DNA from 3 places in the Streptomyces sp. VTCC 41912 genome. Region 2 is predicted to be linked to each of the others. Evidence: riboswitches for the same ligand, from Rfam matches in the RefSeq annotation. Region 2 holds a riboswitch; each other region holds the start of a gene.

Region 1 (6,596 bases), on a different contig from region 2:
AGTCCGGCGAGGACGAGGTGCGCCGCGCCGAGAAGGAGCTCGACGACGTCACCGCGAAGTACGTCGCGCAGGTGGACGAGCTCCTCAAGCACAAGGAATCCGAGCTCCTAGAGGTCTGATGAACGAGTCATCCTGGGGGACCCCGCCCGGCTCCGGCCAGTGGGGACCGCCCGATCACGGACCGGCCGCCTCGCTGCGCGGGGCGGCGCCTCCCGTCCCGGCGGGTCCCGTGCACGACGGAGGCGGCGCGACGCAGACTCGGCCCATGCCCCTCGTGCCCGAGCCGGGCGGACACCAGGACGACCATCGGGACATCCGGGGTATCTCGGACGACCGGGGGGCTGCTCGCCTGAGCGGCCCCCTGTTCCGCGACGACAGGCCGCAGGAGCCCATGCCCACCTCGCTCCCCGGGTCCGACAGTGACCCAGTGAAACCGCAGAAGAAGAGCGCGGGGCGCAACCTGCGCGCCGCCATAGGGGTCGGCGTCGGGCTCGGCGTGGTCATCCTCGCCTCGCTCTTCGTCTACAAGCCGGTGTTCATCGGTGTCATAGCGCTCGCTGTCGTCGTGGGCCTGTGGGAACTGACCTCGCGGCTGGCCGAGCGCAAGGACATCCGGGTGCCGATGGTCCCGCTCGCGCTGGGCGGCACCGCGATGGTCGTCGCCGGGTACGTGCGCGGTGCCGAAGGCGCCTGGGTGGCGATGGCGCTCACCGCGCTCGCCGTCCTCGTCTGGCGGATGACCGAGGCACCCCAGAACTACCTCCGGGACGTCACGGCCGCCATCTTCGCGGCCTTCTACGTCCCCTTCCTGGCGACCTTCGTGGCGCTGATGCTGGCGGCCGAGGACGACGGGCCGCAGCGGGTGCTGACCTTCCTGCTGCTGACGGTCGTCAGCGACACCGGCGCCTACGCGGTCGGCTGGCGCTTCGGCAGGAAGAAGCTCGCGCCGCGGATCAGTCCCGGCAAGACCCGCGAGGGACTCGTCGGGGCGGTGCTCTTCGCGATGGTGGCGGGCGCGCTGTGCATGCAGTTCCTGATCAAGGGCGGCATCTGGTGGCAGGGACTGCTGCTCGGCCTCGCGGTCGCGGTCAGCGCCACCCTCGGTGACCTCGGCGAATCCATGATCAAGCGGGATCTGGGCATCAAGGACATGGGCACCCTGCTGCCCGGTCACGGCGGCATCATGGACCGGTTGGACTCGCTGCTGCCGACCGCTCCCGTCGTCTGGCTGCTGTTCGTGATCTTCGTGGGATCGGGCTGAGCGTCGCCGGTTACCCTTGGAGGGCGCGTCGCTCGTTCGCGGCGCGCCCTTTCCGTCCCCGCGACCGCGGGGACGATCCGTGAGGTCTCCCGGTTCCGGCCCGTCCGGACCCCGGTCACGCGTCGGCAGAAGCCGCCCGACCTCGTCGCACAGAGGAGTTTCCGCCCATGGCACGCCCGGCCCCGGGAGAACTGACGTTCGTCGCCCCCCGCGGCGCCAAGAAGCCACCTCGGCACCTCGCCGACCTCAGCCCGGCCGAGCGCCGGGAGGCGGTGGCGGCGATCGGCGAGAAGCCGTTCCGCGCCAAGCAGCTGTCGCAGCACTACTTCGCCCGCTACGCGCACGACCCCGCCCAGTGGACCGACATCCCCGCGGCGGCTCGCGAGAAGCTCGCCGCCGAACTGCTGCCGGACCTGATGTCCGTGGTGCGGCACATCTCGTGCGACGACGACACCACCCGCAAGACGCTGTGGCGCCTGCACGACGGCACCCTCGTCGAGTCCGTCCTGATGCGCTACCCGGACCGGGTCACCATGTGCATCTCCTCGCAGGCCGGCTGCGGCATGAACTGCCCGTTCTGCGCCACCGGCCAGGCCGGCCTGGACCGCAACCTCTCCACCGCCGAGATCGTGCACCAGATCGTCGACGGGATGCGGGCGCTGCGCGACGGCGAGGTGCCCGGCGGACCGGCACGGCTGTCCAACATCGTCTTCATGGGCATGGGCGAGCCGCTCGCCAACTACAAGCGGGTGGTCGGCGCCATCCGGCGGCTGACCGACCCCGAGCCGGACGGGCTGGGCCTCTCCCAGCGCGGCATCACCGTCTCCACCGTCGGGCTGGTCCCGGCGATGCTGCGGTTCGCCGACGAGGGCTTCAAGTGCCGGCTCGCGCTGTCGCTGCACGCGCCCGACGACGAGCTGCGGGACACCCTCGTGCCCGTCAACACCCGCTGGAAGGTACGCGAGGTGCTGGACGCGGCGTGGGAGTACGCCGAGAAGTCCGGCCGCCGGGTCTCGATCGAGTATGCCCTGATCCGCGACATCAACGACCAGGCGTGGCGCGGTGACCTGCTGGGACGGCTGCTCAAGGGCAAGCGCGTCCACGTCAACCTCATCCCGCTCAACCCGACGCCCGGCTCCAAGTGGACCGCCTCGCGGCCCGAGGACGAGCTGGCGTTCGTGCGGGCCATCGAGGCGCACGGCGTGCCCGTGACCGTGCGGGACACCCGGGGCCAGGAGATCGACGGCGCCTGCGGACAGCTTGCGGCCTCGGAGCGCTGAGCCACCCGCTGGTACGGTGTCGTCGAACAAATGCACATTCCGACAGGGGAGCGCCACAGCGCTGAGAGTGCGGACACGTCGTAGCCCTACGACGCCGCAGACCCTTGAACCTCGCCCGGGTCATTCCGGGTAGGAAGTTCGGTCGTCACTCATGCTGTTGCGCCCTGCCCACCGCCCGCTGCCGAACGTCTTCCGATGAAGAACGCAGCGGGCACCGGGCGGGGCCGCGTCTCTTCCTGGCCAGCCAGGAGGAAATCAGTGAGCACCACCAGAAGGATCACCGCGGCAGCGCTCGCCGCCGCGGCGGGCATGACGGCACTCGCCGGATGCGGCAGCGCCGGCGACAGCAGCGCCGACGCCAAGACCGTCACGCTCGTCAGCCACGACTCGTTCAACGCCTCCAAGTCCGTCCTGGCCGCCTTTGAGAAGGAGAGCGGCTACAAGGTCAAGGTGCTCAGGGGCGGGGACGCCGGCGAAGCCGTCAACAAGGCGATCCTCTCCAAGGACAACCCGCAGGGCGACGTCTTCTTCGGCATCGACAACACCCTGCTCTCGCGCGGGCTGAACGCCGGGCTCTTCACGCCCTACAAGGCCAAGGGCCTGGACAGCGTCCCGGCTGATCTGCAGCTCGACAAGGACGGCCACCGGGTCACGCCCCTCGACTACGGCGACATCTGCGTCAACTACGACCGCGCCTACTTCACCCAGCACAAGCTGGCGCCGCCGCAGACCTTCGACGACCTGCTCAAGCCGCAGTACAAGGGCCTGCTCGTCACGGAGAACTCCGCCACCTCCTCCCCGGGACTCGCCTTCCAGCTCGGCACGATCGCCGCCCACGGCGAGGCCGGCTGGACGGACTACTGGAAGAAGCTCAAGGCCAACGGCGTCGAGGTCGTCGACAGCTGGGAACAGGCGTACAACGAGCGCTTCTCGGGCTCCGCGGCCGGCAAGGGCAAGGGGGACAAGCCGCTGGTGGTCTCCTACGCCTCCAGCCCGCCCGCCGAAGTGATGGGCAAGAACCCCGCCCCGAAGGAGGCCCCGACCGGCGTCGCGACCGGCACCTGCTTCCAGCAGATCGAATTCGGTGGCCTGCTCAAGGGCGCCAAGAACGAGAAGGGCGGCAAGGCGCTGCTCGACTTCCTCCTGTCGAAGACGTTCCAGGAGGACATGCCGCTGCAGATGTTCGTCAACCCGGCACGCAAGGACGCCAAGGAGCCGGAGCTGTTCACCCGCTACGGCGTCACGATCGACAAGCCGGCGACCCTCGCACCCGAGACGATCGCCAAGAACCGTGACCAGTGGGTCAAGCAGTGGTCCTCGCTCGTTCTGAAGTAGCCCGCACCCGGCAACGGGGGACCGCGCGGACCACGGCGGTGCGGCTCGGCCTGATGGTCGTGCCGTTCGTCTTCTTCGTGGTGTTCTTCGCCTACCCGGTCGCCGTGATCGTCGGCCGGGGGCTGAAGGACGGCGGGCAGTGGCAACTCGGCCGCTTCGGCGCCGTGCTCGGTGATCCGGACGTCCTCCACGTGCTGTGGTTCACGGTGTGGCAGGCCGCTGCCTCGACCGCCTTGACGCTGCTGATCGCGCTGCCCGGCGCCTACGTCTTCGCCCGCTTCGACTTCCCCGGCAAACAACTGCTGCGGGCGGTGGTGGCGGTGCCGTTCGTGCTGCCCACCGTCGTCGTCGGCTCCGCCTTCCTGGCGCTGGTCGGCCGGGGCGGGCTGCTGGACGACCTGTGGGGCGTCCGGCTGGACACCTCGGTGTGGGCGATCCTGCTGGCCCACGTCTTCTTCAACTACGCCGTCGTCGTCCGCACCGTCGGCGGGCTCTGGTCCCAGCTCGACCCGCGTCAGGAGGAGGCGGCCCGGGTCCTGGGCGCCGGACGGTTCGCGGCGTGGCGGAAGGTGACGCTGCCCGCGCTCGGGCCGGCGGTGGCCGCCGCGGCGCTGATGGTGTTCCTCTTCACCTTCACCTCCTTCGGAGTGGTGCAGATCCTCGGCGGACCCACCTTCTCCACGTTGGAGGTGGAGATCTACCGGCAGACCGCCGACTTCCTGGACCTGCCGACCGCCGCCGTGCTCACCCTGATCCAGTTCGCGGCCGTACTGGGACTGTTGGCGCTGCATGCCTGGACCGTGCGGCGCCGCGAATCCACCCTGCGGCTCGTCGACGCCTCCCGGACCGCCCGTCGTCCGCACGGCGCAGGCCAGTGGGCGCTGCTGTGGGGCACCCTCACCGTCATCGCGGTGCTGCTCGTCCTGCCGCTCGCCGTACTCGTCGAGCAATCCTTCGCCGGCCCGGACGGCTACGGGTTGGTCTTCTACAAGACGCTGCACGATGCGGCGTCCGCCGACAGCACCTTCGCCGTCGCCCCCCTCGACGCCCTCTGGAACTCCCTCGCCTACGGTGCGGCAGCCACCGCGATCGCCCTCCTGGTCGGAGGACTGGCCGCGGCCGCACTCACCCGCTCCCGGCCGGCAGCCGGCCCGTCCGGGCGGACGCCGATGATCACCCGGCTCCTGCGCGGCTTCGACGGACTGCTGATGTTGCCCCTCGGAGTCTCTGCCGTGACCGTCGGCTTCGGATTCCTGATCACCCTCGACAAGCCGCCGCTGGACCTGCGGGCCTCGTGGTGGCTGGTCCCGCTCGCCCAGGCCCTGGTGGGTGTGCCGTTCGTGGTCCGCACGATGCTGCCCGTCCTGCGGGCGGTGGACGGGCGGCTGCGGGAAGCGGCGGCGGTCCTCGGTGCCTCGCCTTGGCAGGTCTGGCGCGAGGTGGACCTGCCGATGGTGCGGCGGGCGCTGCTCGTCGCGGCGGGCTTCGCCTTCGCGGTGTCGCTCGGTGAGTTCGGCGCGACCGTCTTCATCGCCCGGCCGGACCAGCCGACGCTGCCGGTGGCCGTCACCCGACTGCTGGGCCGCGCGGGCGAGTTCAACTACGGCCAGGCGATGGCCCTGTCGACCATATTGATGGTGGTGTGCGCGGGCGCCCTGCTGGCCCTGGAGCGCATCCGCACCGACCACTCCGGGGAGTTCTAGATGACGGCACAGGCCCGGACCGCGGCATCGGAAATGCTGCGCCTGGACAGCGTCACGGTCAGTTTCGGCACGCCCGGCGCGCATCCCGCGCTCGACGGGGTGGACCTGTTCGTCGCCGCACACGAAATCGTCTGCGTCCTCGGCCCCAGCGGCAGCGGCAAGTCCACCCTGCTGCGGGTCGTCGCCGGGCTGCAGCACGCCGACGCGGGGGCCGTGCTGCTCGAAGGGCGCGACCAGGTGGGGGTGCCCACGCACCGGCGTGGCGTCGGGTTGATGTTCCAGGACCACCAGTTGTTCCCGCAGCGCGATGTCGCGGGGAACGTGGCCTTCGGAGTGCGGATGCGGGGCTCCTCCCGCGCCGAGCAGCAACGCACGGTCACCGAACTGCTGGATCTCGTCGGGCTCCCGGGCGCCGAGCGCCGGGCCGTGGCGTCGCTGTCCGGCGGCGAGCAACAGCGCGTCGCTCTCGCTCGGGCCCTCGCCCCGAGCCCGCGGCTGTTGATGCTGGACGAACCCCTCGGGCAACTGGACCGGGGGCTGCGCGAGCGCCTCGTCGTCGAACTGCGCCGACTTTTTCGCGAGTTGGGCACGACGGTGCTCGCCGTCACCCACGACCAAGGGGAGGCCTTCGCCCTCGCCGACCGCGTCGTGGTGATGCGGGACGGCCGGATCGCTCAGAGCGGCACCCCCTTGGAGGTCTGGCAGCGCCCCGCTTCCGCCTTCGTCGCCCGTTTCCTCGGTTTCGACAACGTGGTGGAGGCGACCGTGCAGGGCGAATCCGCCGTTACCCCTTGGGGCAAGGTGCCCGTACCGGACGGCACTTCGGATGGTGCCTGCCGCCTGCTCGTGCGCCCGGCCGGCGTCCGGCTGACGTCCCCGGCGGACGGCCTGCCGTGCACGGTCGTGGCCCGGACCTTCCGTGGCACGCACGTTGCGCTGTTGCTCCAACCGCCGAGCGGACCGCAGGTGGAGGCGGCGTGCCCACTCCACGAAGCGCCGGAGTCCGGAGACCGGGTC
Region 2 (6,596 bases):
GCCCTACGGAGCTTCGGGGGATCCACATGAACAGCGCTCCGCACCTGCTGAACGAGGACCGCGCGGAATTCGCGCGGATCCTCGATGAGGCGCTGCGCACCGCCGAAAACCGCCCGGACGATCTCGCCGCTGCCGCCGGAAACCGGCTCAGCAGCGAGCAGTTGCGCATGATGGCGCTCAGCGCGACCAGCGCGATCGCCGCCTGCGCGACGGCCGAATACGAACGCTTCATACGGCTGCGCACCGAGCTGCGCGCCCCGTCGACCGCCGCGTCCGGCGCCGGAGGTGGCGGTCCGTCGGCGGACCAGACCTCTGACGAACGCACCGGACCGGCCACCGCGGACGACGAGCCGGAGTCCGATCCTGCCGGGTTCGGGCTCGCCGCGATGGCCACCGTCCTCGTGCCGGTGCTCGCCGGCATCGCGGCCGTCCTCTTCCTCGTCATCGGCTACGTGCTGCGCGCCGTCGACCCGGACCCGGCCGTCTCCCGGCCCCTGATCAGCGTCGGCTGGGTCTTCGCAGGGCTGGCCGCCGCCGGGGCACTGGTCGCCATGGGCTGCGTGGTCGTCACCGCGCTGCGCAACGGCACGGCCCGGGACACGGCGGCCAAGGAGCGGGCCGCCGCGCTGGACAGCGCCCACGACGCCTGGCGGCAGGCCCTCCTGGACCGCGGGTTGCTGCCCTTCCTGCGCGAGGCGCTGGCCGATCCCGCGGCCGACCCCGAGGACGATCCGGTCCGGTACGTGCCCCGCCCCGCACCGGCCGAGGAGCGCCGCACCCCCACGCTCGGCTACACCCGTCCCCGCTTCAGCAGCCGCGACACCGACGCCTCCTGGTCCCGCCCCCGCTACTCCAGCCCGGACTTCACCAGCCCCGACTACGGGGGGCCGGAACGCCGGCCGGAGTAGCTGCCGCGCGGACGCCCGCGTTGGTGCCCCGCGGTGCCCGGCCGCGTTGACGAACGGGCGGACGGCCCGAAGACGCACGCGCCGCACGTCTTCGGGCCGTTCCCGGTCGGTCCCGTCGGCTCAGTCCGCGATCGGCAGGTAGACGCGGTTGCCGGCCGCCGCGAACTCCCGCGACTTCTCCGCCATTCCGGCCGCGGCGTCGGCGTCGGCGGCCAGCGCACCGCCGTGCTCGCGGCGAATGTCCTGGGAGATCTTCATGGAGCAGAACTTCGGCCCGCACATCGAGCAGAAGTGGGCCGTCTTGGCCGGTTCGGCGGGCAGCGTCGCGTCGTGGAAGGCGCGGGCGGTGTCCGGGTCGAGGGCCAGGTTGAACTGGTCCTCCCAGCGGAATTCGAAGCGGGCGTCGGAGAGCGCGTCGTCCCATTCCTGGGCGCCGGGGTGTCCCTTGGCGAGGTCCGCCGCGTGGGCCGCGATCTTGTAGGTGATGACGCCGGTCTTCACGTCGTCGCGGTCCGGGAGGCCCAGGTGCTCCTTGGGCGTGACGTAGCAGAGCATCGCCGTGCCCCACCAGGCGATCATCGCGGCGCCGATGCCCGAGGTGATGTGGTCGTAGGCGGGCGCGATGTCGGTGGTGAGCGGGCCGAGCGTGTAGAACGGGGCCTCTTCGCAGATCTCCTGCTGGAGGTCGATGTTCTCCTTGATCTTGTGCATCGGGACGTGGCCCGGGCCCTCGATCATGGTCTGCACGCCGTGCCGCTTGGCGATCGTGTTCAGCTCGCCGAGGGTCCGCAGCTCGGCGAACTGCGCCTCGTCGTTGGCGTCCGCGATGGAGCCGGGACGCAGACCGTCACCGAGGGAGAAGGTGACGTCGTAGGCGGCGAGGATGTCGCAGAGTTCCTCGAAGTGCGTGTAGAGGAAGGACTCCTGATGGTGCGCCAGGCACCACGCCGCCATGATCGAGCCACCGCGGGAGACGATGCCGGTCTTCCGGTTGGCGGTGAGCGGGACGTAGCGGAGCAGCACGCCGGCGTGCACCGTCATGTAGTCGACGCCCTGCTCGGCCTGCTCGATGACGGTGTCCTTGTAGATCTCCCAGGTCAGCTCCTCGGCCTTGCCGTCGACCTTCTCCAGCGCCTGGTAGAGGGGGACGGTGCCGATGGGGACGGGGGAGTTGCGCAGCACCCACTCACGGGTGGTGTGGATGTTGCGGCCGGTGGAGAGGTCCATGACCGTGTCGGCGCCCCAGCGGGTCGCCCAGGTCATCTTCTCGACCTCCTCCTCGATCGACGACGTGACCGCGGAGTTGCCGATGTTGGCGTTCACCTTCACCAGGAAGTTCTTGCCGATGATCATCGGCTCGATCTCCGGGTGGTTGATGTTGGCCGGCAGCACCGCCCGGCCCGCCGCGATCTCGTCCCGCACGAACTCGGGGGAGACGTTCTCGCGGACGGCGACGTACTCCATCTCCGCGGTGATCTCGCCACGTTGGGCGTACGCGAGCTGGGAGACCGGGGTGCCGCCCCGGCCGCGACGCGGCTGGCGCGGCCGGCCGGGGAAGACCGCGTCGAGGTTGCGCAGGCCACCGCGCGGTGACGTGTGCTTGATCCCGTCGTCCTCGGGACGCATCGGGCGGCCCGCGTACTCCTCGGTGTCGCCCCGGGTGATGATCCAGTTCTCGCGCAGCGGCGCCAGACCGCGGCGAACGTCGGTTTCGATCTGGGGATCGGTGTACGGCCCTGACGTGTCGTAGAGCGTCACGTCCTTGCCGTTGGTGAGGTGCACCCGCCGGACCGGGACCCGGAGGTCCGGACGCGATCCGGAAACGTAGCCCTTGTGCCAGCCGATCTGCGGCTTTTCGCCGTCGGCCGAGCCGTTTTCAGGCGTGCGTGCATCCTGCAGAGTCATGTAGACCCAACTCCCTACGCCGGCATTACCCGGTAACAGGTTCGGCGGTCGACGCAGCGGCTTCCGTCATCCGGTGTTTCACGTGAAACACCGCTGGGACGGAGGTCAGCGCCCTCTCAGCCCGGTGCTCCGAGCTCCCGCGATTGCAAAGGTGCCACCACGGTAGCGGCCGAGGCGTCGGTGTGAACAGGGGGCCCACGGGTTCTTGCAATGATCGGGCGGTGAGCCCTCCCGAAACCCAGCACGCCACCGCCGGCCATGCGCACGCGCACGGCCACGGGCCGGCCGCACCGGTGTCCCGCCATCTGCGCAAGGTCATCGCCGCCGTCCTGATCCCGTTCGCGGCCGCGGTGGCGGTCGGTCTGCTCGTCCTCTGGCCCGGTGGCGCGCCGCCCCACAAACCGTCCGGTGTGGGCTTCGACCAGCCCACCGAGAAGGCCCGGGTCACCAAGGTCGAGGAGGTCGACTGCGCGGCGGTGCACGCCGAGCAGCAGCCGCAGCCCACCACGCCCGGGGGCCAGCCACCGGCCGGCGGAGCGTCCCGCGGCAAGCCCTGCGAACAGGCGACGATCAAGGTCACCACGGGGGAGAACGCCGGCCGGACCTTCCAGACGGTGGTGACGCCGGACGCCCCACGGCACTACACGACCGGACAGGACGTCATCGTCTCCTACTCCCCCAAGGCTCCGAGGGAGCTTCAGTACGCGGTGACCGACGTCGATCGCACGGTGCCGATGTGGGTACTGGCAGCGATCTTCGCCTTCGCGGTGGTGATCATCGGGCGGCTGCGCGGGGTGCTCGCGCTGGTGGCGCTGACGGCCAGCTTCGGCCTGTTGACCCTGTTCATCCTGCCGGCGATCCTCCAGGGCTCCGATCCGCTGGTGGTGGCGGTGGTCGGCGGCAGCGCGATCATGCTGATCGCGCTCTACCTGTGCCACGGGCTGACGGCCCGCACGTCGGTGGCGGTGCTCGGCACCCTCGCCTCGCTCCTCCTCATCGCACTGTTGGGCTCGATCTTCACCCACTGGGCGCTGCTGACCGGCAACACGGACGACACCACCGGGCTGGTGCACGGGCTGTACCCGAACATCGAGATCCGCGGTCTGCTGCTGGCGGGGATCATCATCGGTTCGCTGGGGGTGCTCGACGACGTGACGGTGACGCAGACGGCCGCGGTCTGGGAGCTCAAGGAGGCTGATCCGACGGTGGGTTGGCGCAAGCTGTACGGCGCGGCGATGCGGATCGGGCGGGACCACATCGCCTCGGTGGTGAACACGCTCGTCATGGCCTACGCGGGCGCCGCGCTCCCGCTGCTCCTGCTGTTCTCGATCGCGCAGAGCAGTGTGGGGCGGGTCGCCGGCAGCGAAGTCGTCGCGGAGGAGATCGTCCGCACCCTGGTGGGCAGTATCGGGCTGGTCGCGTCGGTGCCGGTGACCACGCTGCTGGCGGCCCTGGTGGTCTCGGCGGACCGACCGGCGCCGGACGGGTCGGGGCGGACGGCGGCCGTCGGTGGACGCGGTGGGCGACGCGCGGCGCGCGGACGGCGCCGGAAGCACTGACGGCGGGCGGGCCACGGGGCCGGCCGGTGCGAGGGGACGGTGCGGGTGACGGACGGGGCGCAACAGGGCGGGGCGGCCGACGGCCGGGCGGCGAGGGCAGGGGAACAGGGGAGAGGGGCCGGGGCGGGCGGCTCAGCCGGCCGGAGCCTCCGTGAGGATCCGGTCGAGCGCGGCCTCCAGGGTGTCGCAGACCTCCTCCTTGCCGAGCGGGACGATCCGGTCCGTGCGGTCCAGGAAGGCGATCAGCGGCGGCGCGCTGGCCCGGAACAGCGCCCGCTCGGGGCCGACTTGAAGGCTGATGTAGACGTCGCTGAGGTGCTCGGGGGCGGACGGCTCGACCCGGACGTCGCCCTCGCCCGCCGGCCGGGTCAGCCCGTCCAGCAACAGCTCACGGCCGAACACCCAGGTCACGGGCGCGTCTCCGGGGAGATCGAAGGTGAGCCGGACGGCGTAGGGATCGGCGCTGTCGAATTCCAGCTCCACCGGGATCCGGAAGGCGAGCTCCTCCGAGACGAGGAAGCTCATGATCACTTCTGCCTGAACCGTGTCGTTCATCAACCACTGCCCCGCACTTGATCGGAGATGGCCGGGAATCATCCCCGGAAGCCCTATTGACGCCATCGTCGGTCACATGCAGGCAGATCACAAGGAGTGAGTTTTCAGATACTGATAGAGAAGGCGAGTGTCGTTAGTACCCTCTCCGCCATTTTCCGTAGTCGCTCCGTAACTGCTTGCAATCGGTGCACTTCCGTCGCAGGAAGAGAAACCGCCAGCGTCGCGGCGGCCGAGCCGACTCGGACCGGGATCGCCGAACACACCGTGCCCAGGGCATATTCCTGGCGATCGTAGGCGACCTGGCCGCGACGCACCGTAGCCAGCCGATTCAGTAGATCACCTTCGGAACGCACCGAAAAGGGCGTCATCGACTGCACCGGATAACGGGACAGGTGTTCTTTCCTGGTCGGTTCGTCGAGTTGCGAGAGAAGGCACTGGCCGATCGCGTGGGTGTGGGCGGTGGAACGGAAGTCGGCCCATTCCTCGACGGGCGGTCGCGCCGGGTCGGCGGTTATCGCCACCACCTCCACTTCCCCCTCGCGGTAGACGGCGAAGTAGACGGCGGCGCCCAGTTCACGGCCCGCCACGGCGAGCGCGTCGGCCAACTGTCGGCGCTGCCGGCGCCGGGCCCCCGCCCGACCGATGGACTCGGCGCCCTCGCCGATGACGAAGACGCCGTTCTCCCTGCGCAGATAGCCCTCGTGGGTCAGCGTCCGCAGCAGGTGATAGGTCGTGGGCAGGGGGAGTTGGGCCTCCCTGGCCAGCTGCTTGGCGGGCGCACCGTCGGCGTGCGCGGCCACCGCCTCCAGGAGTCGCAGCGCCCGCTGCACCGACCCGATCAGGGTGGGGTGCGAGCCGGACTCGTCGTTGCCGATCGCCAACGCAACCCCCAGGTCCGAGTGCCATGGCCCCGTGGCCCGGACCGCGGGATCCGCTCCCCGCGGCCGTGCGCCTCCCCGGACGGCCGGCACGACTCCGGCCCGATCGCTCGGTATTTTCCGGAACATCACCGTCCGGAAGACGCCTGCGTCCGCACTGTAGCCCGGGCGATCCGGAACGGGAGCCGAAAGTCGGGGAGTTGCCCCCGTATCGACGGCACGCCCGGCCTCGATGACGCTACGAAGCAAGGTACACACTCTTGGTGAGCAGGCGGAACGCCGTGCACCCCACCGGTGCGAGAACCGCAGGTGGGCCGGATTCCGATCCTCGTTCGGCCCCGGCGCAAGGCGTGTCGGACGGTCGCCGGAACGCCGGACGCCCTGCTCCCGGGCGGGGGCAGGGCGTCTTCGGAGGGTGCGGGTCGGACAGTGCCGATCGGTGGGGGCTCGGCCTACCAGTCGCTCTTCGACGAGGACGAGGACGAGGACGAGGATCCGGTGAACCTGCGCACGAGGTAGATGACACCTGCGATCAGCGCCGCCGCGATCAGCACCTTGAAGAGCAGCCCGATCAGGAATCCCACGGCGGTGGCGATCAGTCCGCCGAAGACGACGATCAGGATGACGGGCACCACGACCCAGGTGACCCACCACGGAAGCCCTGCGAGTATCCCCTTACCAGCCACTGCTCTGCCCTGCTTTCTGTCTGTCGCGCCGTTGTCGGTCCGTACCGCTCCGGTGGCACCGTCCGCGTGCTCCGCATCCGTCGCACCGCGTCTCCGGTTCCCCCT
Region 3 (6,596 bases), on a different contig from region 2:
CCCTGCCGGGTGCGCGCGTCGGTGCACAGGTAGAGCCGGGCGTCGGACAGGGCCTGTCGAACGGTGGTCATCGGGCGGCTTCCCCCTCGTCGGCGGCGTACGGACCGGCCGGAACCGGTCCGTACGCCGCGTGGATGCGGTTGCGGATGTGGGTGCGGTTGCTGCGGGACGCGGCTGCGTCAGACGGCCAGGGCCTGGGCCCGGCGCTTGACCTCCGTGCCGCGATTCTCGCGCAGCGCCTGCGCCGGGGTACCGGGCAGGGTGTCATCGGCGGTGAAGAGCCACTCCAGCATCTCCTCGTCGGCGAAGCCGTCGTCCCGCAGGAGCGTCAGCGTCCCGACGAGTCCCTTGACGACCTTGCCGTCCTGGATGAATTCGGCGGGTACCTGGAGCACGCGGTTCTCCCCGCGGCGCACCGCGATCAGCTGGCCCTCCTTCACCAGCTGCCGCACGCGGGTCACCTCGACGTCGAGTTCTTCGGCGATGTCGGGGAGGGTGAGCCAGGCGGGAACGAGTCCATCGATCTTTGCGTCAATCTCGGTCACAGGACAAGCCTGCCACCTCCCACTGACAGCCGGTACCCGGGCATCGCCGCCGGGCAACGCGTGTCCCCCGCCGGGTGGGCGGCAAGGGGCCGCGCAGCGGGTCAGCGGACCGCCGACTTGAGCGGAACGGCGGCGTCCGCCGCCCGCTCCCGGTCGAGCAGGGCGCCCCGCTCGATGAGCCGGCGCCCCTGGGCCAGATCCCGCGGGCGCCCCACGGCCAGCAGCGCGACCAGCCGTCCCGCTCCGCCGGCGCCGTCGCCGCGGAGCCAGAGGACCGACCAGGCGGCGCCGGTGGGATCACCGCGCCAGACCAGCTCGTCGGCGTCCCCGTGGTGGCCGGCGTACTGCACGAACCGGCCGAACTGCTCGGACCAGAAGTAAGGCACCGGGTCGTAGACCACGCCCTCGGCGGCGCCGCGGGCGATGTTCTCGGCCACCGTGCGGGGCCCCTGGAGGGCGTTGTCCCAGTGGTGGACCAGCAGCCGGGTGCCGTAACGGGCCGACGGGAAGGAGGCGCAGTCGCCGACCGCGTAGACGTCGGGAACGGAGGTGCGCAGCCGCTCGTCGGCCTGCACCGAGCCGTCCGCGGGCGAGAGGGCGACGCCGGAACCGGCCAGCCAGCCGGTGGCGGGCCGGGCGCCGATGCCGACGACGACGGCGTCGGCGGGCAGTGCGGTGCCGTCGGCGAGGGTCACCGCGCCGGGCGCGACGGAGTCGACCCGCACCCCGGTGCGCAGGTCGGCCCCGGCGTCCGCGTACCAGCCGGTCATGTGCCCGGCGACCTCGGCGGGCAGGGCGCCGGCCAGCGGATGGTCGGCGGCCTCGACGACGGTGACCTCGCAGCCCGCCTCGCGGGCGGCGGTGGCGAACTCCGCACCGATCCAGCCGGCCCCCACCACCACGATCCGGTGCTGGGCGGCGAGCACCGGGCGCAGCCGCTCGGCGTCGTCCAGGGTGCGCAGCAGGTGCACGTCGGGGCGGCCCTCGCTGCCGGGCAGCCGGATCGGTTCGGCGCCGGTCGCCAGGACCGCGTAGTCGTAGCGGACCGGGCCCCGGTCGGTCTCGACGAGGTGCTCCTCGGGGCGCAGCGCGGTGACCCGGCGGCCGAGGTGGAGGTCGATGCCGAGACTGGCGAAGTCGATGTCGAACGCGGAGCCGTCGGCCTTGCCGAGCAGCACCGCCTTGGACAGCGGGGGCCGGTCGTAGGGCTGGTGCGGCTCGTCGCCGAGGAGCGCGATCGCTCCTCGCCAGCCTTGTTCGCGCAGGGCCACGGCGGTCTGCACACCTGCCATCCCGGCGCCGACGATCACCACGCGCGGCGTGCGGTCAGGGTCCTGGGGAGACTTGCTCTGCTCGCTCACCCGCTCACTCTAGGACGGCACCCGACGCGGCCCGCAGCAGCGCGCAAGGAGATCTCTGACACAGCGTCACGCCCCGTGACGGCCGGGCCCGGCCCCCGGGCGCTCCCTTACGACGCGTCGCGACCCGTATTAGGGTGGCGGACGCACGCACTCGCGGGAGCCCGGACGGACCGGGCTGAGAGGGAGGCTGGCCGGCCTCCGACCGTACGAACCTGATCCGGGTCATGCCGGCGAAGGGAGGGGCTGGACGCCCATGCATCCATCCACCACACCAACGGACCCGTCGCGGCCCGCGGACCGGCACCCCGACGTGCTGGTCGTCGGCGGCGGCATCATCGGGCTGGTGACCGCCTGGCGGGCGGCCGGCCGCGGGCTGCGGGTCGCGCTGGCGGACCCCGCGCCCGGCGGCGGCGCGGCGTTCGTCGCGGGCGGCATGCTGGCCGCGGTCACCGAGCTCCACTACGGCGAGGAGACCCTGCTGGGCCTCAACCTGGCCTCGGCACAGCGGTATCCGCGCTTCGCGGAAGAGCTGGAGGAGGCCAGCGGGCAGCGGATCGGCTACCGCCGGTGCGGCACCCTGGCCGTCGCGCTGGACGCCGACGACCGCGCCCACCTGAGGGAGTTGCACGCCCTCCAGGTCCGCTCGGGCCTGGACTCGCAGTGGCTGACCGGGCGCGAGTGCCGGCGCCTGGAGCCGATGCTCGCCCCGGGGGTGCGCGGCGGCCTCCGGGTGGACGGTGACCACCAGGTCGATCCGCGGCGGCTGGCGGGCGCCCTGCTGGCCGCGTGCGAACGGGCCGGGGTGGTCTTCCACCGGACGGCGGCGGAGCGCCTGACGACCGCCCGGGGGCGCGCCACGGGCGCCGAACTCGCCGACGGGACGCGGCTGGCGGCCGGTCAGGTCGTGCTGGCCGGGGGCAGTCGCAGCGGGCTGCTGGCGGGCGTCCCGGAGGCCGTGCGGCCGCCGGTGCGGCCCGTCAAGGGGCAAGTGCTGCGGCTGCGGCTACCGGACCGGCTCCCGGGCGGCCAGGCGTTCCTCTCCCGCACCGTGCGCGCCGTGGTCCGCGGCAACCCGCTCTACCTGGTGCCCCGGGAGAGCGGCGAACTGGTCCTCGGCGCCACCAGCGAGGAGTTGGGCTGGGACACCACGGTGACCGCGGGCGGCGTCTACGAGCTGCTGCGGGACGCCCACGAACTCCTCCCGGGCCTCACCGAACTGCCGCTGGTCGAGAGCCTCGCCGGGCTGCGTCCCGGCTCCCCCGACAACGCACCGCTGCTCGGCCCGACCGGGCTGCCCGGTCTTCACCTGGCCACCGGCCACTTCCGCAACGGCGTACTGCTGACGCCGGTCACCGGTGACGTGCTGGCCGAGGTGCTGGCCACCGGAACCGTCCCGGAAGAGGCCCGCCCCTTCTCCCCTACGCGCTTCTCCCCCGCCACCCTGGGGGCCGAGCGCGTCCGTGCCCTTGAGGAGCAGCCCGTATGAGCGCCCCCGGTACGCCCGGTACTCCTGCCGGCCCCGTCGCCCCCGATGCCCCCGCCGGCCCCACGGTGTCCGTCTCCGTCAACGGGGAGGCCCGCCGGATCCCGGCCGGGCTGACCCTGGACCGGCTGGTCGCCACGCTGTCCCGCGCGTCGGCCGGGGTGGCCGCCGCGGTCAACGAGACCGTCGTGCCGCGCACCCAGTGGTCCACCACCGCGCTCGGCGACGGCGACCGCGTCGAAGTGCTCACCGCCGTGCAGGGAGGCTGATCACCGTCATGACCGACACCGCAGTGGAACGGGCGGACGCCGTCGCGGCGCCCGGCCCCGACGCCGACCCGCTCACCATCGCCGGCACCGCGTTCCGGTCCCGGCTCATCATGGGCACCGGCGGCGCGCCCAGCCTCGGCGTCCTGGAGCGCGCGCTGCTGGCCTCCGGCACGGAGCTGACGACGGTCGCCATGCGGCGGCTGGACCCGACCGTGCAGGGCTCGGTGCTGTCCGTGCTCCGGCGCAACGGGATCCGGGTGCTGCCGAACACCGCCGGCTGCTTCACGGCGGGCGAGGCGGTGCTCACCGCCCGACTCTCCCGGGAGGCGCTCGGCACCGACTGGGTCAAGCTGGAGGTCGTCGCCGACGAGCGGACCCTGCTGCCCGACCCGGTGGAGCTGCTGGACGCCGCCGAGACCCTCGTGGACGACGGTTTCGTCGTCCTGCCGTACACCAACGACGACCCCGTCCTCGCCCGGAAGCTGGAGGACGTGGGCTGTGCGGCGATCATGCCGCTCGGTTCGCCGATCGGTTCCGGCCTCGGCATCCGCAATCCGCACAACTTCCAGCTGATCACCGAGCGCGCGGGCGTCCCGGTCGTCCTGGACGCCGGCGCGGGCACCGCCTCGGACGCGGCGCTCGCCATGGAGCTGGGCTGTGCGGCGGTGATGCTGGCGTCGGCGGTGACCCGCGCGCAGGAGCCGGAGCTGATGGCGGCGGCGATGCGGCACGCGGTTCAGGCGGGCCGGCTGGCGCACCGCGCCGGTCGGATCCCGCGCCGCCACTTCGCGTTGGCGTCCTCGCCCACCGACGGCGTCGCGGAGCTGGACCCGGAGCGCCCGGCGTTCTAGGGCGTGTCCGCGGGCCCGGTCGCCCCGGCGAGCTGGGCGGTGAGCTCCGGCGGGGCCGCGGTGATCACCTCGTCGAGGAGGTTCCGGGAGGCCGTCAGGGCGTCGATGGAGCCCGTGAGCCGGGCCCGCTCCCGGTGGAGCTCGCCGACCAGCTGCGGGCAGGTGGGCACCAGCCGGCCGTCGTCGTCGCGCAGACAGGGCAGCACCTGGGCGATGGTGGCGGTGTTCAGCCCGGAGGTCAGCAGCGTCCGGATGCGGCGGACCTGGTCGACGTCGGCCTCCTGGTAGACGCGGTAGCCGGCGGCGGTCCGCGCGGGGCTGAGCAGCCCCTGCTCCTCGTAGTAGCGCAGCAGGCGCTCGGTGGTGCCGGTCCGCCGGGCCAGCGCCCCGATCTGCAACGTCGTCATCGGATCCCCCCTGTGGTGCGGTGTGGCGTCGGGGCCGCGGGCGCCACCCCTTCGGGTGCGACCACGGCCGGGTCCGGATTATTCCGTGCCGGACCGGTTCCGGCCGCCCCCCTTGTCACGGTTCCGCTGCGTTCCCCTTTGGCGGCGGCCGGGACGTCGGGGCTGTCGGCGCGGGCTCGTAGACTCGTCTGCCGTGGATACGACGTTGCAGGACCCCCTCGTGGGCCAGCTGCTCGACGGTCGCTATCGCGTCGAGGGGCGCATCGCCGCCGGAGGCATGGCCACCGTCTACCGGGCCGTGGACACCCGGCTGGACCGCGTGCTCGCGCTGAAGGTGATGCACCCGAGCCTGGCCGTGGACGGGGCGTTCGTCGACCGCTTCATCCGGGAGGCCAAGTCCGTCGCCCGGCTCTCCCACCCGAACGTGGTCGGCGTCTTCGACCAGGGCACCGACGGCACCTACGTCTACCTGGCGATGGAGTACGTCGCCGGCTGCACACTGCGCGACGTGCTGCGCGAGCGCGGCGCCCTCCAGCCGCGGGCCGCGTTGGACATCCTGGAGCCGATCCTGGCGGCGCTGGGGGCCGCGCACCGCGCCGGCCTGGTGCACCGCGACATGAAGCCGGAGAACGTCCTGATCGGCGACGACGGCCGGGTCAAGGTCGCCGACTTCGGGCTGGTGCGCGCGGTCGACACGCACACCACCGCCTCCACCGGCTCGGTCCTGGGCACCGTCTCCTACCTCGCCCCCGAGCAGATGGAGCACGGCACCGCGGACGCCCGGGTCGACGTCTACGCCTGCGGCGTGGTGCTCTACGAGATGCTCACCGGCAGCAAGCCGCACACCGGCGGCTCCGCGGCGCAGATCCTCTACAGCCACCTGCACGACGACGTCACCCCGCCCTCCGCGCTGGTGCCGGGCCTGGCGCCCGAGCTGGACGAGCTGGTCGCGGCGGCCACCGCCCGCGCCCCCGAGCAGCGCCCGCAGGACGCGGTGGCGCTGCTCGCCCGGGCCCGCTCGGCCCGCGCCCGGCTGACCGACGTCCAGCTCGACGTGGTCCCGCCGCAGGCCAGGGAGGCGGCGGCGAGCGACGACGAGCGGACCGACGTGATACCGCGCCCGGCGGGTGTCCAGCTCGCGCTGCCGGTCGAGGCCGGGGCGGAGCTGAACCGCACCAGTCGGCTGGAGGTGCCGCCGGCGGACGCCGCACCGGACGGCCGGACCACCCGGCTGCGGCCCCCGCCCGCACCGCACGCGGCACCGGCCGGCGGGCGGCTGCGGCACCGGCGGATCGCCACCATCGTGGCGGCGGTGCTGCTGGTCCTGGGCGTCGGTGGTGGCCTCTGGTACATCAACGTCGGCCAGTTCACCCACGTCCCGGCGGTGCTGGACATGACGCAGGCCGAGGCGCAGAAGTCGGTGCAGGACGCGGGGCTGCGGATCAAGGTGGAGCGCGGTTTCAGCGCCAACGTGCGACGCGGCCACGTGATGGCGACGAAGCCCGGCACCGGGCAGCGGATCCGCGGCAACGGCACGGTCACCCTGGTCGTCTCGCGCGGCCCGGACAAGGTCGCCGTCCCCGACCTGGCCGGCACCCCGCTCGCGGACGCCCGGCGCAAGCTGCGCGATCTGGGCCTGGTGCCGGGCACCGAGACCCGGACGTTCAGCGACGAGGTCGC

Evidence for each region. Region 2 has a riboswitch for thiamine pyrophosphate ahead of thiC (phosphomethylpyrimidine synthase ThiC). Riboswitches for the same ligand answer to the same signal wherever they lie in the genome.
Region 1: another riboswitch for thiamine pyrophosphate. It lies ahead of ACJ6WD_RS12390 (thiamine ABC transporter substrate binding subunit); the one in region 2 lies ahead of thiC (phosphomethylpyrimidine synthase ThiC).
Region 3: another riboswitch for thiamine pyrophosphate. It lies ahead of thiO (glycine oxidase ThiO); the one in region 2 lies ahead of thiC (phosphomethylpyrimidine synthase ThiC).

Annotation. Positions count from the first base shown of each region.
Region 1 covers NZ_JBJMAB010000006.1:234,622-241,217, forward strand. The annotation lists gene frr (ribosome recycling factor) at 1-119, shown strand, start outside; gene ACJ6WD_RS12380 (phosphatidate cytidylyltransferase) at 119-1,261, shown strand; gene rlmN (23S rRNA (adenine(2503)-C(2))-methyltransferase RlmN) at 1,429-2,541, shown strand; TPP riboswitch at 2,576-2,695, shown strand; gene ACJ6WD_RS12390 (thiamine ABC transporter substrate binding subunit) at 2,800-3,876, shown strand; gene ACJ6WD_RS12395 (ABC transporter permease) at 3,915-5,579, shown strand; gene ACJ6WD_RS12400 (ABC transporter ATP-binding protein) at 5,580-6,596, shown strand, end outside.
Region 2 covers NZ_JBJMAB010000003.1:162,009-168,604, forward strand. The annotation lists gene ACJ6WD_RS06140 (hypothetical protein) at 27-908, shown strand; gene thiC (phosphomethylpyrimidine synthase ThiC) at 1,029-2,813, opposite strand; TPP riboswitch at 2,808-2,964, opposite strand; gene ACJ6WD_RS06150 (YibE/F family protein) at 3,035-4,372, shown strand; gene ACJ6WD_RS06155 (SsgA family sporulation/cell division regulator) at 4,505-4,927, opposite strand; gene ACJ6WD_RS06160 (IclR family transcriptional regulator) at 5,032-5,808, opposite strand; gene ACJ6WD_RS06165 (DUF5326 family protein) at 6,258-6,491, opposite strand.
Region 3 covers NZ_JBJMAB010000011.1:250,276-256,871, forward strand. The annotation lists gene thiE (thiamine phosphate synthase) at 1-71, opposite strand, end outside; gene ACJ6WD_RS18975 (Rv2175c family DNA-binding protein) at 180-545, opposite strand; gene ACJ6WD_RS18980 (NAD(P)/FAD-dependent oxidoreductase) at 647-1,906, opposite strand; TPP riboswitch at 2,050-2,162, shown strand; gene thiO (glycine oxidase ThiO) at 2,160-3,392, shown strand; gene thiS (sulfur carrier protein ThiS) at 3,458-3,658, shown strand; gene ACJ6WD_RS18995 (thiazole synthase) at 3,667-4,509, shown strand; gene ACJ6WD_RS19000 (MerR family transcriptional regulator) at 4,506-4,916, opposite strand; gene pknB (Stk1 family PASTA domain-containing Ser/Thr kinase) at 5,110-6,596, shown strand, end outside.